3 regions of the Anaerostipes sp. CAG:276 genome follow, and region 1 is predicted to be linked to each of the others. Evidence: riboswitches for the same ligand, from Rfam matches in the RefSeq annotation. Region 1 holds a riboswitch; each other region holds the start of a gene.
The links. Region 1 has a riboswitch for cyclic di-GMP ahead of QVP35_RS03900 (hypothetical protein). Riboswitches for the same ligand answer to the same signal wherever they lie in the genome.
Positions count from the first base shown of each region.

Region 1 (4,608 bases):
AAGTTGTATTGACAGCAGATTCTGAGGCTGCAGCAGCCTGGTCCTTATATACAAGGGTATAAACAGAAAACCGGTCGGTCTCGACTGTTACCTTGTCAGGCTCTGTACTTAAATTGTTCAGAGTGTCAGCACTGTAGATTCCGTCGGATTCTTCGTGGATGCGGATCACCTGGAACTGTCTGTTTTCTTTTCGGTATTCTTCCGGGACCTCAAAGGTTAGCCTTAATGGTGAGGCTAAGGTATGGATACTCTCCGGCACATCGTCAATTACCTTCATGAGATTGAGATCCAGGATGACAGCAGGCTGAGTCTGGGTGCGGTGCATTTCCTTCTCTAGGAGTTTGCTGATATCTGTAGGCGGATCAGATACGGGAGAAGAATTCAGGACAATTTCTATACTGCTTCCGGTGTTTATTTTTTCCCGGTCTTCCTGCGTCAGAAAATGGTCTGCATCGCTGTTTTCCAAGGCCACCCCAGGGGCTTCCGGGGGCTGCTGTACGGCGATGGAGCCGGAAGGTGTATTATAAGAAGCAATCTTCCAGAACGCAGAGTCCGCTGTTTCATTGTAGTTTAAAGTTCCGTTTCTCAGTGCAAACCAATTTTGTTCTGCACCGCTGCCATGGAACGTCACTGCAGTTTTTCCGGCTGAAAGTCCTGTAACTTTTAAAAGTGTCGGGACACCGTCAGATTTTGGTTCAAAGGAACTGACTGTAATCGGATGGCTTACTGATAAAGTATCAAAATGAGCAATACCGTCAAAAGTTGATGCGCTGTCTTTTATGATAAGATCAGATCCTGTTTTGCAGGACAGGGAATTTCCCTTGAGCAAAAGGCCTCCCCAGAGAAATTCTGTTTTACTGTTGGTGACGGTCATAGCGGCCTGTGAGGACTCTGTCAGACTCCTGGAACTCTTGTCATCCACTTCACCGACTAAGATGTAGTCGCCGTAGTACATGGTTCCTTCATATTCGCTTCCCTTTACATTTTCGAGGGAAAAAGAAATTTTTCCAGATTTGGCGGAACCTCCGCTGATGGATTCTCCGCCTCCCACAATAGTGCCTACGATTTCACTGTCTTTGTAAAGGGTAGAGCAGGTACCTTTTACATCTGCGCTGGAGCCCTGACCTGAAGCCTGACCGCCGGTGTGAAAAGCAGCGGCTGCCAGATTGCCGAACTGTTCCTGTACCGGAGAGACAGAATTGACTACATTCAGTGTAACAGAACCGTTTACATCAGCAGAACCTCCGCCGGAAGCGGTACCCCCTGCAGTTACATAGCCGTATATACTGGAACAGTTGGTCAGATTGGCAGTGATACTGCCGGAAACATCGGCGCAGGCATGATTACTCGCATCCCCGCCGCCGTGGAAGATCATGACTTCATTTCCGCTTCCTGCAAAGGAAGAGGTGATGGAGCCGCAGCTTGCATGAGCGTTGGCTCCGCTGGCATAACCGCCCGAATATACTTCACGGATGTCTACACTTTTCATTGTACAGGAAACAGAACCAGATACATCTGCGGAGGCTTTACCGTCCCCGTTTGCTGTGGCATAGCCGCCTCCGCGCAGAGAATATGTCCTGCTCGTGACACTTATGTTTACTGAGGCTACATCCGCTGAGGCATTATATGCTCCGGTGGTATACGCATAGCCGCCTCCGTATAGGTTGCCATGGTTGCTGGACGGGACAGAGGGAATGTCAACAGTAACAGATCCGGATACATTGGCACTGGCATTTCCCTTGGATGCATTGGCATATCCTCCTCCATACACTGAAGAAGCATTCACAGTACCTGAGACTTTAATGGAGACATTTCCACTTAGATCCGCATTTCCGGTACCATCGGAAAAACCTCCTCCATATATTCTGGACACCTGTACATTTTGGATGTCAATCGTTACATTTCCTTTTGCGGGTTTATTTTTTCCTCCGCCATAGATTGTAAAACCGCTCGTAACCGATGTGTCAGACAGACGGGAATTACCGGAGGCATCAAAGACATAGGCTTTGCCGTCGGAATCCTTCTTGATCACGATGGAAGTGCCCTGAGCATAGAGTGTACTGCCTTCGATCATGATTTCCTGATCACTTGCAGCAGTTTTTTTCATTTTCACGTCTTTTTCAGATACTCCTTCATTGGAAATTTTGGCTGCAGCTGAGTTTTGGGAATCTGTCGTCTCTTTCTTTGAGGTCTCGGTAACCTCTGGTTCAGGCGCTGCAGTTGTCTGCTGACTTTCGGCTGTCTCTGTCGGCCTGTCAGCAGATGCAGGTTTTTCTTCCTCAGATGCAGCCACATTCTCTGAAGAGGATGCCGCCTGAAGGTCCTTCTTTGCTTCCAGCGGTTCCTCCGCTGCATAACTTAAGTTGCCCAGAGTTGCAAGGCCGAGTGCAAGAAATATTGCGGTTAGCCACGCAGCAGGCTTTTTCAAGCGTTTCATAGTAATCTCCCCCTTATTTGATATGTTGTCATGATACTAAAATAAAAAACTCCGGCGGTATCCTGCCGGAGTCGATTTTATCTTAAAAAATGCAACGTAAGTCAAACTGCATAGAAAATATGCAGTACAAAATCCATCGAGAGGGCTATGAAAGTACAATAGTCCCGTAGGTAAAATGGAGCAACCAGCTGCCGTACCAGTAAATGGTTTAGGCCCTTGGCTTTGCGTCACCGGATTTCCCCGGTTTTGCCAAAATATAAAGACCATTTTAAGCGGTGCTTATTTCTACCCTAAGTATATGGTCTAACAGTAGGAATGTCAATGAATACCTATTGTTTCCAGAGAATTTTATTGATATAATGGAGCATATGTCAAAGGAGAAACCAATGTCAATATTACAGATCAAAGATTTAATTCATCAATATATAACGTATGGGGAGAAGGAAGAGGAAACTCAGACAATAAATGCCGTAAATGGTGTGGATATGTCGGTGGAAAAAGGGGAGTTCATTGCCATTCTTGGACACAACGGCTCCGGCAAATCTTCCCTGGCAAAACATATCAACGGACTGCTGCAGCCCACATCCGGCTCTGTTTGTTTAAAGGGTATGGATACAAGAGACCATGAAAAGCTCCTGAAGATCCGCCAAAGTGCAGGCATTGTATTTCAAAACCCGGACAACCAGATTGTCGGTTCTGTAGTAGAAGAAGATGTAGCCTTCGGCCCGGAAAATATCGGCGTTCCCACAAAAGACATCTGGAGTCGCGTGGCAGGGGCACTGGAGGGCGTCGGGATGACCGCTTACCGCAGTGCAAGCCCCAATCATTTATCCGGCGGACAGAAACAGCGCATAGCCATTGCAGGGATCATGGCTATGGAACCGGAGTGTATTATCTTGGACGAGCCCACCGCGATGCTGGATCCTAAGGGAAGGCAGGATGTTTTGTCCCTGTCCAGGGAACTAAACAAAGAAAAAGAGATCACGATCATTTTAATCACACATGATATGGAAGAGGTACTGTTGGCTGACAAAGTGTTTGTCATGGATCAGGGAAAGGTCGTAATGAGCGGAACGCCAAAGGAAGTGTTTGCCCATGTTAAGGAGCTGAAAGGGTACGGGCTTGAAGTTCCGTTTGCCACAGAGCTTGCTTACGAGCTTAAAAAGGAGGGTATCAGGCTTTCTGATGCGATAACGACAAGGGAAGAACTGGTGGAAGAGTTATGTCAATTAGTTTAGAAAAAGTAAGTTATATATATGAAGATAATTCGGATATAAAGAAGCCCGCGCTGATCGATATAGATTTAGAGATCGGAGAGGGAGAATTTATCGGCATCATCGGACACACGGGATCGGGTAAGTCTACGCTGATCCAGCATCTGAACGGTCTCATGGAACCTACAAAAGGAAGGGTGTATTTTGAGGGAAAGAATATCCACGATGACAATTATGATATCAAGAGCCTCCGGGGAAAGGTCGGCCTGTGTTTTCAGTATCCGGAACACCAGCTGTTTGAGACAACCATACTGGAGGATGTCTGTTTCGGCCCTATGAACTTTGGGGCATCCAAAGAAGAAGCTGTCAAAGCCGCGAAGGAGGCACTCAAAGACGTGGGGATCTCAGAAGAACTGTTCGGAAAGTCGCCGTTTGAACTGTCCGGAGGACAGAAGCGCAGAGTAGCTATCGCAGGCATTCTGGCAATGAAGCCTGAATATTTTATTCTGGATGAACCGACCGCCGGTCTGGACCCTGAGGGAAGGGTACAGCTTTTAGAACTGCTGAAGCGTCTCAATCAGGAACAGGGTATCACGATCATACTTGTATCCCACAGTATGGAAGACATTGCATCCTATGTAGACAGGATGATCGTCATGAACCGTGGGCGGCTGGAATTTGACGGGGATAAGGAAGAGGTGTTTTCCCATCAGGAAGAACTGGAGCAGATGGGACTGTCCGTACCGTTTTTCAGACTCCTGGCCAATGATCTGAAAGAAAAAGGATTTCCTGTTGAGGGAGAGATCCTGACTCTTGAAGATGCCAGGAGGGCAATCCTAAAAACATTAAAGAAGGAACAAACATATGATTAAAGACATCACCATAGGACAATATTACAGATCAGATTCTATTCTTCACCGGCTGGACCCGAGGGTAAAGCTGGTGGGGACATTGATT
Region 1 is NZ_FR889179.1:713-5,320, reverse strand. Features, by position in the region: gene QVP35_RS03900 (hypothetical protein) at 1-2,437, opposite strand, end outside; cyclic di-GMP riboswitch class I at 2,614-2,698, opposite strand; gene QVP35_RS03895 (energy-coupling factor transporter ATPase) at 2,824-3,675, shown strand; gene QVP35_RS03890 (energy-coupling factor transporter ATPase) at 3,660-4,523, shown strand; partial or broken gene QVP35_RS03885 (energy-coupling factor transporter transmembrane component T family protein) at 4,516-4,608, shown strand, end outside.

Region 2 (4,608 bases), on a different contig from region 1:
AATTAATTCGTTTCCATTTACCTGCACATTTTTTTCATTCTTGCCCTTATAATTAGCATTAAAAGATCCGGCAATGTATTCAAGCCCTTCCGGAAGCACATCTTTAAACTGAATGTCTCCATTCACTGTTTTGGTTGGATTGTTATTGACAGTGACTGTCCATTTTATGGTATTGTCATCTTCAACTCTTGCAAAGGCTCCTGACTTTGTAAGTCCCAGCTTTCCTTTCTGATATCCGCTTCCCCAGCTGGAATCCTCATAATCAGAAATGCTTACATGGTTTCCAACCGTCATGACTGCAGTATTTCTTACACTTCCTTTTTTTACAGCCGCCTCGGTATCCAGCCAGATCTTATAATTGACATAGACAAAGTTATTGTTGTACTTTGGATCAAGTGTTACTTTAAATTCTCGTGTTGCCGTATCATACGTATATTCATTTTCACCCGGTGTACTTCCTGCTGCCTTTGTAAGTTTCACTGCATTGCCGCTGCCATATTTCACTGTGAGCTGTCCTTCTGTCTCCATCAGTGAGGTTCCTTCTGGAAGCTTATCTGTAAATGTAACCGGCAGTTCTCTGCCCGCTGTATCGTACCAACCTTTCAGCTGAAAGCCAAGATACGGCTTCTTTGCATCGTCATCATATCCTATATTATTGGATGCATTTTTATCTTTCCAAAATGCATATCTTACCACCCGGACTGAAGCATCGGCTGAAGCTTCACCTTTACTGTCCCCTGTCTTAATTGTTACAGTATTAGCTGCAATGGCAGACATATCTTTTGCACCATTGGACTTATAATCTGATTCAAAAAATTCATCCGTAAGCTTTGTTTTGTAAGTTAATGTATGGGAACCATTGCTGATCTTTCCGAACTTATAGTTCCATCCATTGTCAGTTAGTTCCGGATCGGCAGTTTTTGTTCCGTCTAACTCCACGGAACCTTTTACAAAGACTTGTTTTTTATCAAACGTATCTATCAGGGTGTATCCTTCCAGATTATTGTCTCCCTTATCCGGTGTGGCAATGACCGTCCATGTGATGGTCTGGTCTTCTCTGTTCAGCGTTCCCTTTTTCGCTACTTCAGGGCTTTTCTTTTCCACTTCCGGTTTAAAGTCAGTCTGATACTCCTGCCCGAATCCCTCAAGTTGTCCCAGATCGAAAATAATTGTCTCTTCTTTTAACTGATCTGCGTCCACGCTGCAGCTAATCTCCATGAACCCTTCAATATTAGATTGAGTCAGCGTTTTTGGAAATTTTACTGTGATGGTTGCATTGTTGTTTACGGTCCAGTTCGGAACTTCCTCTACAGCGCCTGCCTGTTGCTTATTTAATTTCTGCGCAGCGCCGCTGAGACCATCTAACTGGAACACGTTCGGCATTTTCAGAATATAAGTGGATCCTCCCTGAATGGTTTCCTTATTCGGAATTTTGAACTCATATCTGATGATCACATTGCTGTCTTTTGTGACAGGATGAGACTCCGTGAACGGATTTCCTAAATGGTCTGTAAATGCAAATTTAGTTAAGTATTTGGTGAAATCGCCGTTTGTCACCACAGGATCTGATCCCTGTTTTACGGACTTTACGGCTGTTTTTTTCTGAATTGCTGTGACAGATGCAGTGCTCTCGGCCTTTGCGGCTTCTGTATTACTCTCTGTTGCGGCCTTTTGCTCTGTTGTGACAGATTCTGTGGCCATTGCAGCTGTTTCCTCAGTTGCTAAAGAAGCCTCTGTTGTAGAAGTGATCTGTTCTGATGCAGTTTCTGTTTCCGCCTCCTGTGCATGGACATTGGTGAACGCACCATTCCCTGCGATAAATGATATCGTCAGCACAAAAGCCGCAAGAACTGCAAGACTTTTTCTTACCTTTTTACTCATTTTCATACCCCCATTTATTATTTGAAACAAAAAAGACTGAGTATCCAACGGATTCTCAATCTACACATAAATAATAATTTATGAGGCAGCTGGCTGGCACGATCATACTCCCTATACGATATAGCCCCTTTAGCTTTGCGTCACTGCCTTTCGGCAGCTTTGCCTATTTATTTTACTCTTTCTAAACCTATATTCTCATCATATACAAATTGTCTCTAAAAATCAAGTGCTTTTCTGAAATTTCTCGATGATCTTTGCAAAGAGAATTCCTACGATCGTGGAACAAAAGGTTGCAACAATGGCCGGCGCAACAATCGCGGTCGGATTCACACTTCCGTACTGGCTTCGGAATACGATGATGTTGACCGGAATCAGCTGTAAAGATGAAATGTTAAGAATCAGAAACATACACATTTCCCTGGTGGCGACACCTTTGTGCGGATTGATCCTGTCAAGGGCCTTCATTGCCTTGATCCCTGACGGTGTTGCGGCCCATCCAAGTCCCAGAAGATTAGCCACGATATTCGTGCTGATGTATTCCTTTGCCTCCTTATCCCTCAACCTCGGAAACAGAAGCTTTAAAAAGGGCGCTATGAGTCTCTCAAGCTTTTTTACAAGGCCTAAGGAGACTGCAACGTTCATAATCCCGGACCATACCCCCACGACCCCGAACATCAGGATACAGAGTTGTACAGCTTCCTTAGAAGAATCCAGAATCGTGTCTGATACGGCATTCAGATTACCGTTTATACTTCCTATTAATATACCTGCTAAGATTAAAATACTCCATATATAATTGATCAAAGAAAAACTCCTTTTTCGTTCTTAGTGTATCCTATTCTTTTCCCCATAAGAATATGCTTCAAAGCCCGGATTTGACAAGCTTTGTGAGGTATGATATTGTTAGGTATAGTAGTTTACTAATTTGCAAGGAGGGAAGCGAATATGAAGAGTACAGGTATTGTAAGAAAGCTTGATGAGCTGGGACGTATTACTTTACCAATTGAGTTAAGACGTAATCTGGATGTGAATGAGAGGGATCCCCTTGAGATCTTCGTTGACGAAGATACGATCATATTGAAAAAGTACAATCCAGCAGACATCTTTACTGGCGAAATGGATGATCTCGTTGAGTACAAAGGCAAGAAAGTGTCAAAAAGTTCTATCATTGAATTGGCGAAACTTGCTGGTTTAAATGTTGCAGAATAAAGCAGTGGGATATAGTGAAAGGACATATGCTGGATGATATGTCCTTTTTTTGATGTTATTTTATTTCTTATACCGGAGAAGCTCCTGATAAATATCTCTTTTTCCTACTCCGCGGTCTTTGGCCACCAGTTTCATAGCCTCTTTTTGTGAGAGGCCTTTCCCTAAATAGCGTTCCATATGCTCCATCAAATCGAGTTCCTGAAACTGCTCCTGGCTCTCCTTTTTCAGTTCCTCCAATGTTCTTCCCTGAATGATCAGAACACACTCACCCTTTGCCGGATGTTCGGTATAATAGGAGATGACCTCTTCCATCTCAGAAACAAATACCGTTTCATGCTTCTTTGTCAGTTCCCTGCAGACCGTCATTTTCCTATTCCCCATCGTGCTGTAAAGTTCCTCCAAAGTCTTTAACAGCCTGTGGGGAGCCTCATACAAAATAATCGTCCGTGTTTCATCCTTCAGCTGTTCTAAGATCATGACGCGCTCTTTTTTATCTGGCGGCAGAAATGCTTCAAAACAGAATCTTCTGGTTGGCTGCCCTGAAATAATCAGTCCATTGATCAGGGCACATGCACCCGGCAGGGACGTTACCTGAATGCCGTTTTCATGACACTGTCTCACCAGTTCTTCTCCCGGATCTGAAATGCCCGGTGTTCCTGCATCCGTAATCAGTGCAATGTTTTTTCCATCCTCCAGAAGCTTTACAAGATAACGGGCTTTTTCTACACGGTTGTACTCGTGATAGCTCGTCATCTTTGTCTTAATATCAAAGTGATTTAAAAGCTTAATGCTGTGCCGTGTGTCTTCCGCAGCGATCAAATCTACAGCTTTTAACGTTTCCAGTGTCCGGAATGTAATGTCCTCCAGATTGCCGATAGGCGTTGCACATAAATATAATTTCCCTGCCATTTAAACCTCCTCTGGTTTCCATCCATAAATTTTATAAATTTCTTCCGTATACTGTCCGGGCTTTTCATAGATGATCAAAGGCGGTTCGACCTTCATCCTGGACTTCCCTCCTTTTACTGCTTCCAGCAAAAAAATATTGGATTCTTTTTCCCTGTAAGGATAAACAAACCGGATTCTTTTGGGCTCCAGTCCGTCATTGCTCAAACAGTTAAGGATCTCAGAAAGACGATAGCTTCTGTGAACCAAAAACAAACTTCCGCTGTGTTTTAAAAGGACTCTGGCAGCACCGGAAATATCCCGGAATCTGCACAGGATCTCATGTCTTGCAATGGCTTTCACATCATTTGAATTCCTGAAGCCATGATCATGCACCATATAAGGCGGATTTGAAGTAATGACATCAAAGCTGTCATGTGAAAAAATCGCAGAAGCCTTCGTAATATCACCTTCTACGATCTCTATCTTTTCTTCCAGCCCGTTTAATGCAGCACTTCTTGCTGCCATCTCGGCCATCTCACTCTGGATTTCCAGCCCGGTAAAATGTCTTCCGGGCGTCTTGGCTTCCATGAGGATCGGAAGAATCCCAGTTCCTGTGCCAAGATCCAGCAC
Region 2 is NZ_FR889171.1:4,429-9,036, reverse strand. Features, by position in the region: gene QVP35_RS00920 (MSCRAMM family protein) at 1-1,881, opposite strand, end outside; cyclic di-GMP riboswitch class I at 1,963-2,055, opposite strand; gene QVP35_RS00915 (hypothetical protein) at 2,104-2,685, opposite strand; gene QVP35_RS00910 (AbrB/MazE/SpoVT family DNA-binding domain-containing protein) at 2,827-3,090, shown strand; gene rsmI (16S rRNA (cytidine(1402)-2'-O)-methyltransferase) at 3,151-3,999, opposite strand; gene QVP35_RS00900 (tRNA1(Val) (adenine(37)-N6)-methyltransferase) at 4,000-4,608, opposite strand, start outside.
Region 2: another riboswitch for cyclic di-GMP. It lies ahead of QVP35_RS00920 (MSCRAMM family protein); the one in region 1 lies ahead of QVP35_RS03900 (hypothetical protein).

Region 3 (4,608 bases), on a different contig from region 1:
TATATTCTCCTTTCAAAGGACACACTCTGTGTTCACTTGTATTATATGCTTATTTTGTCATATTTTCAAGTGATTATCGAATTATTTTTATGACATTATATTCTTAGGCTATTTTTGAGTTTATAATAATTATGAATTATAAACCAAGGAAAGGGAGTCACATTGCGAACTCCCCTTCCTATTTTTTATCATATCAGAGCATCTTTCAAAAGTTGTAAATTGGTTGTAAAAATTCTTCCTGCTGTCTGGAAAAACGCATGCGATAAGGAAATTTAACAGAAATAGAAACTCCTGCTGTGATACTTGCCGTACCCGGTGATACTGCCGTTACATTTCCTTTATCGTCTACATCTGCCACAGAAATATCGGAGGAAGTCCACTGATATCCGCAGTCTGCATCGAATGGCAGAGCCCGGGCCTTCAGCTGAAAAGTTTCTCCAGCAATCAGTTCTTTCGCATTTGGACTCAAAATTATACTTGAAGCCTTTACATGATAGGACAGCAGGTCACTGCATGATATATCACTGTCTGAATACTCACCAGTATCAGAAACCGCCTGGACAGCCGCCTTGTACCCGCCTTTTCCATATCTGCTCAAATCTTTGGAACAATCCAGGCTCTCTGTACTGCTCTCTTCGTCTGTAAGAATCTCTTCGTCTCCTTTGAAAACTGTGACCAGATACCTGGATGCCCCGGGAACTTTTTCCCACGTAAGTTCACCGAATCCTTTTTCATCCCAAGTAATCTTTCTGGGCGCATCCAGCTGCGGGGCTTCCTTCAATGTTCCGATATATTTTTTGCCGCTTTTTTGGACAGGCAGCACATACCCCTTGGTATTTTTTAGCCTGACCCTGGAAATCTCAGTATTTCCAACAAAAGAATCTGCCGTCACATAAATACCCTCGGATATCATTCCCTGTTTTGGAAGAACTGTGATTGAAACCTGAGGATCAAAATCTTTAACAGTAATCTGGCTTCCGCTGGTGATCTGAAGATTTGCCTCCTGTCCGTCTGTCTCCAGTGATCCTGACTTAATATCTCCATCTACGGTGAAAGATTGTGTTCCTCCTAATATGGTCAGCCAGCCGCTGCTCTCAATGCCTCCTCCTACAAATACAGCATCATTGTTCCACTCTTCCGGTGCCGCATTAATATAGCCCCAGCCGCTGATTTTCCCCTGGATAGATCCTTTATGCAGGATAAGGAATGCCTCCTCATTTTCTCCGTTTATATTCCCGTAAGTGCCGCTGAATATATCTACCTGCTGTCCCGCATCTACAGATTTTATATATCTGATATCAGGCGGAGTCCCCTCCATCGTAAGATTATCTTCAAATACAGCCATATCTGTGTCGATCACAATGCCGTCCTGTCCGGCACACCCCGTAAAGTCCATGGTCAAAAAGCTGAATTCCGTGTATTCTCTGATTGTCAGAGGCTTGCTGACCGTAAGCTTAGCGGGAGCAGATCCGATACCGGAAATTGAAAACGTGTGTCCCGGCAGGGAAAGTTCCAGCGGCTCATCGACTGTCGTGTCTCCCGAGATAATCAAGGATATGTTTTGTTTCCCGTATTTGGCGGCCTCCAGAGCCTTTTGTACAGATGCAAATGCCTGGTCTGCCGACTCCCCGGTATTCCCGTCGTTCCCCGACGTTCCGTTAATAAAATACACACTCTCCTTATTTTTTGGCGCGGCAAACCATCGTTTCCCTGATGACGTCTCCTCTGTGCGCATCTCCCATGCATTCACATCGTTTGAAAACGACAGACGTCCGTCTGAATCTTTTCTCTCCGAAACTACCTGTCCCCTAAACCATGGAGTGATCGTTCCCGAGCCATTTACCGTCCCCTTGACATAAAGATCAGAGCTGATGTCCAGATTGGCGTCTCCCTTCATATTCAGGTTCCCTTCCAGCGTGGTTCCGCCGTTAGCGCCCATCGCCAGAATAGAGCTAAGAGTCACATTTTTAACCTGAAACAGGTTATATGTGTTAAGAGGCGCGGCAATATTCAGCAGGTCAATATTCCGTGCTGCCTCCCTGAGATTCTGTTTTGTATAGATATTTACAACGGATGCCGTGTCCAGCCGGTCGGTCAGGGCATTGTCCCTGATCGTAACCTCTGTTCCTTCCAAAACTTTTGCCCCGTTTTTCCCATAACCGTATATTCCGGCAAAGTTTCCGCCGCCCACATCAATCCTTGCCCTCCGCCCTGAGACTTCTGTGGTGTCCGGACTTCCCGCATAAATATAGGCTTTCTGATTGTCATTTTCATTCACAAAACACTGGACCGTATCGGTCAGGGTCAACGAATATCCATTGACATAAAAAACGCCTGGCCTCCTCATCAACAGAAGTAGTCTCAAGTTTGATCCTGTCAAACTTCAGATCACTCCCCAGAGTTATCCCATAACGGAGAGTCAGAGATACGCTCGGATGTTCTCCCCGGATTGTAAGTTTTTTCTCCTCAGGCGTTGTAACCCCCTTTTGATCCACATAGGAATCAATAATGACAATCGTTCCTCCATCCGCTGCAGCCCGAAACGCCGCATTAATATCATGCAGCGGCTGCTCCTTTGTACTGCCGTCTCCAGACGGATATCCGTCTGATCCAGTCAGATAGACCGTCTTAAGGCCTGATGATTTGACGGTGCTTCCCGCCGCAGATATTTTCACTGTCTGAAACAGCATTGAAAATACCATGACTGCGGCAAGGAAACAAGCTGTGATCCTTCTAAATCCTGTTAAATTCAACTTTGTTCCCCCTCAATATATTTGTATATGTCCCACATAATAATTGGACAAAGTGGCAATCCCACTTCAACTCCCACCCCCCTCATTCTTTGAGGGGTTTGACAACTTTGCGTGCCAGATGCGATTTGACGTAGTCAAATAATTTCCTTGCGCATCTGTGTACAACCCGCGGAGCGTTTGTTATTACTTAGGAAAGACTTTCACGCATTAGCGTGACAAGGTCTTTCCTAAGTAACAAAAAATGCATTGCTGTCCTAAAAACGCAATGCATAAAAACTGCAGCTGGCTGTCATAATCAATAAAATCTTAGACCCTTTAGCTTTGCGCCGCAGGCTTTCACCTGTTTTGCCCAATATGTAATATTCCTTTCTTCTAATATACTTCATCCCAGAAACTGTTACAATGAAAAAGCCGTATGAATACAACATTCATATGGCTTTTTCCGAAAAACATGCTGCCTACTGTTTATTCACTGCAGCAATTCCTCCGCATACAAGAAGAATGGATGCGATATTAACCGCAGTAAAGACGTTTTCTTTTAAAAGCAGGCCGGAAAGCAGTGTTCCGAACACCGGAATCAGCAGATTATAGATGGAAATGGAACTGACCTGATAATGGGATAAAAGCCAGGTCCAGACGCTGAATGCAACAGCAGAAAGGACAGCCATGTAAAGAAGCAGGATCAGTCCGCTTGTTTGGAATGTCAAAGTTCCGTTTCCCGCATATCCAAAAATCAAAAGCAGGCTTCCTCCAAGCAGAAGCTGATATCCGGCGATCAGCATCACATTCATCGTCTGTGCCAGTTTCTTGCTGTAAATGGATGCGAGACTCTGTGACAGTGCTGCCAGCACAATGAATCCTTCTCCATTCCAGGCAAATCCGCCGAGACTCCCTCCTTTCAGATTGATCAGGACGATGCCGGAAAGTCCGACGGCACATCCTATGATTTTCTTCGCCGTCAGCCGGTCGCTCTTAAAGAAGAACGGAGCCAAAACTACCGGAAAGAATGCTGTAAATGAGTTGATAATCGACCCCTTGGCTCCCGTGGTATGCGCAAGTCCCACATAAAAGAAATAATACTGGATTGTCGTCTGAAGAATTCCAAGAGTCAAGAGATGTTTAAATGCCCCTTTTTTCGGCAGTGGCCTCTGTCTTGTCTGAACTCCCAAAACTGCAAGCACCATGAGTCCTGCCGCCGCGAAACGAATGCCTGCAAACAGCAGCTTGCTTCCGATATCGTCTCCCTGTATCTTGAAAATCTCGTAGCCCAATTTTACGCTGGGAAAGGCACTTCCCCATAAAAAAGTGGCAAGCACCGCGAGGGCTGCCATCAATGATTTATTCTTTATTTTCATAAATTCCTCCGCTCCTGATGATTCTTCTATTCTACCATGTTTTACAGACACATTAAGAATGATTTTCATCTGTATTTATTTTTATACAAACCGATTTTTTATTGACAAATGAGTCTTCTGGAGTATAATGGGAACCATTCAAGAACAAAGGCGTTCCGATCAAGAGATTGGAATGCCTTTTTTTCTTAAAATAAAAAAGAGGAGGAATTATATTATGATGAAGAAAGTTGTAGTTGTCATCAAACCCGAGAAGCTCACAGATGTAAAGCATATCCTGGAAGCTCACAAGGTATCCGGACTCATGATCTCCAATATCATGGGCTATGGAAATCAGAAAGGATTTACACAGAAATACAGAGGGAATGAATTGAATTCCAATCTGCTGCCTAAGATCAAAGTAGAATCTGTAATGCCGGAGGAAGTTGTTGAAAAGGTGACAAAAGATATCGTGAACACCGTCCGCACCGGCGAATTCGGAGACGGCAAGATCTTTATCTCAC
Region 3 is NZ_FR889182.1:167,067-171,674, forward strand. Features, by position in the region: gene QVP35_RS06500 (Ig-like domain-containing protein) at 206-2,308, opposite strand; gene QVP35_RS06505 (hypothetical protein) at 2,271-2,753, opposite strand; cyclic di-GMP riboswitch class I at 3,028-3,113, opposite strand; gene QVP35_RS06510 (DMT family transporter) at 3,212-4,108, opposite strand; gene QVP35_RS06515 (P-II family nitrogen regulator) at 4,326-4,608, shown strand, end outside.
Region 3: another riboswitch for cyclic di-GMP. It lies ahead of QVP35_RS06505 (hypothetical protein); the one in region 1 lies ahead of QVP35_RS03900 (hypothetical protein).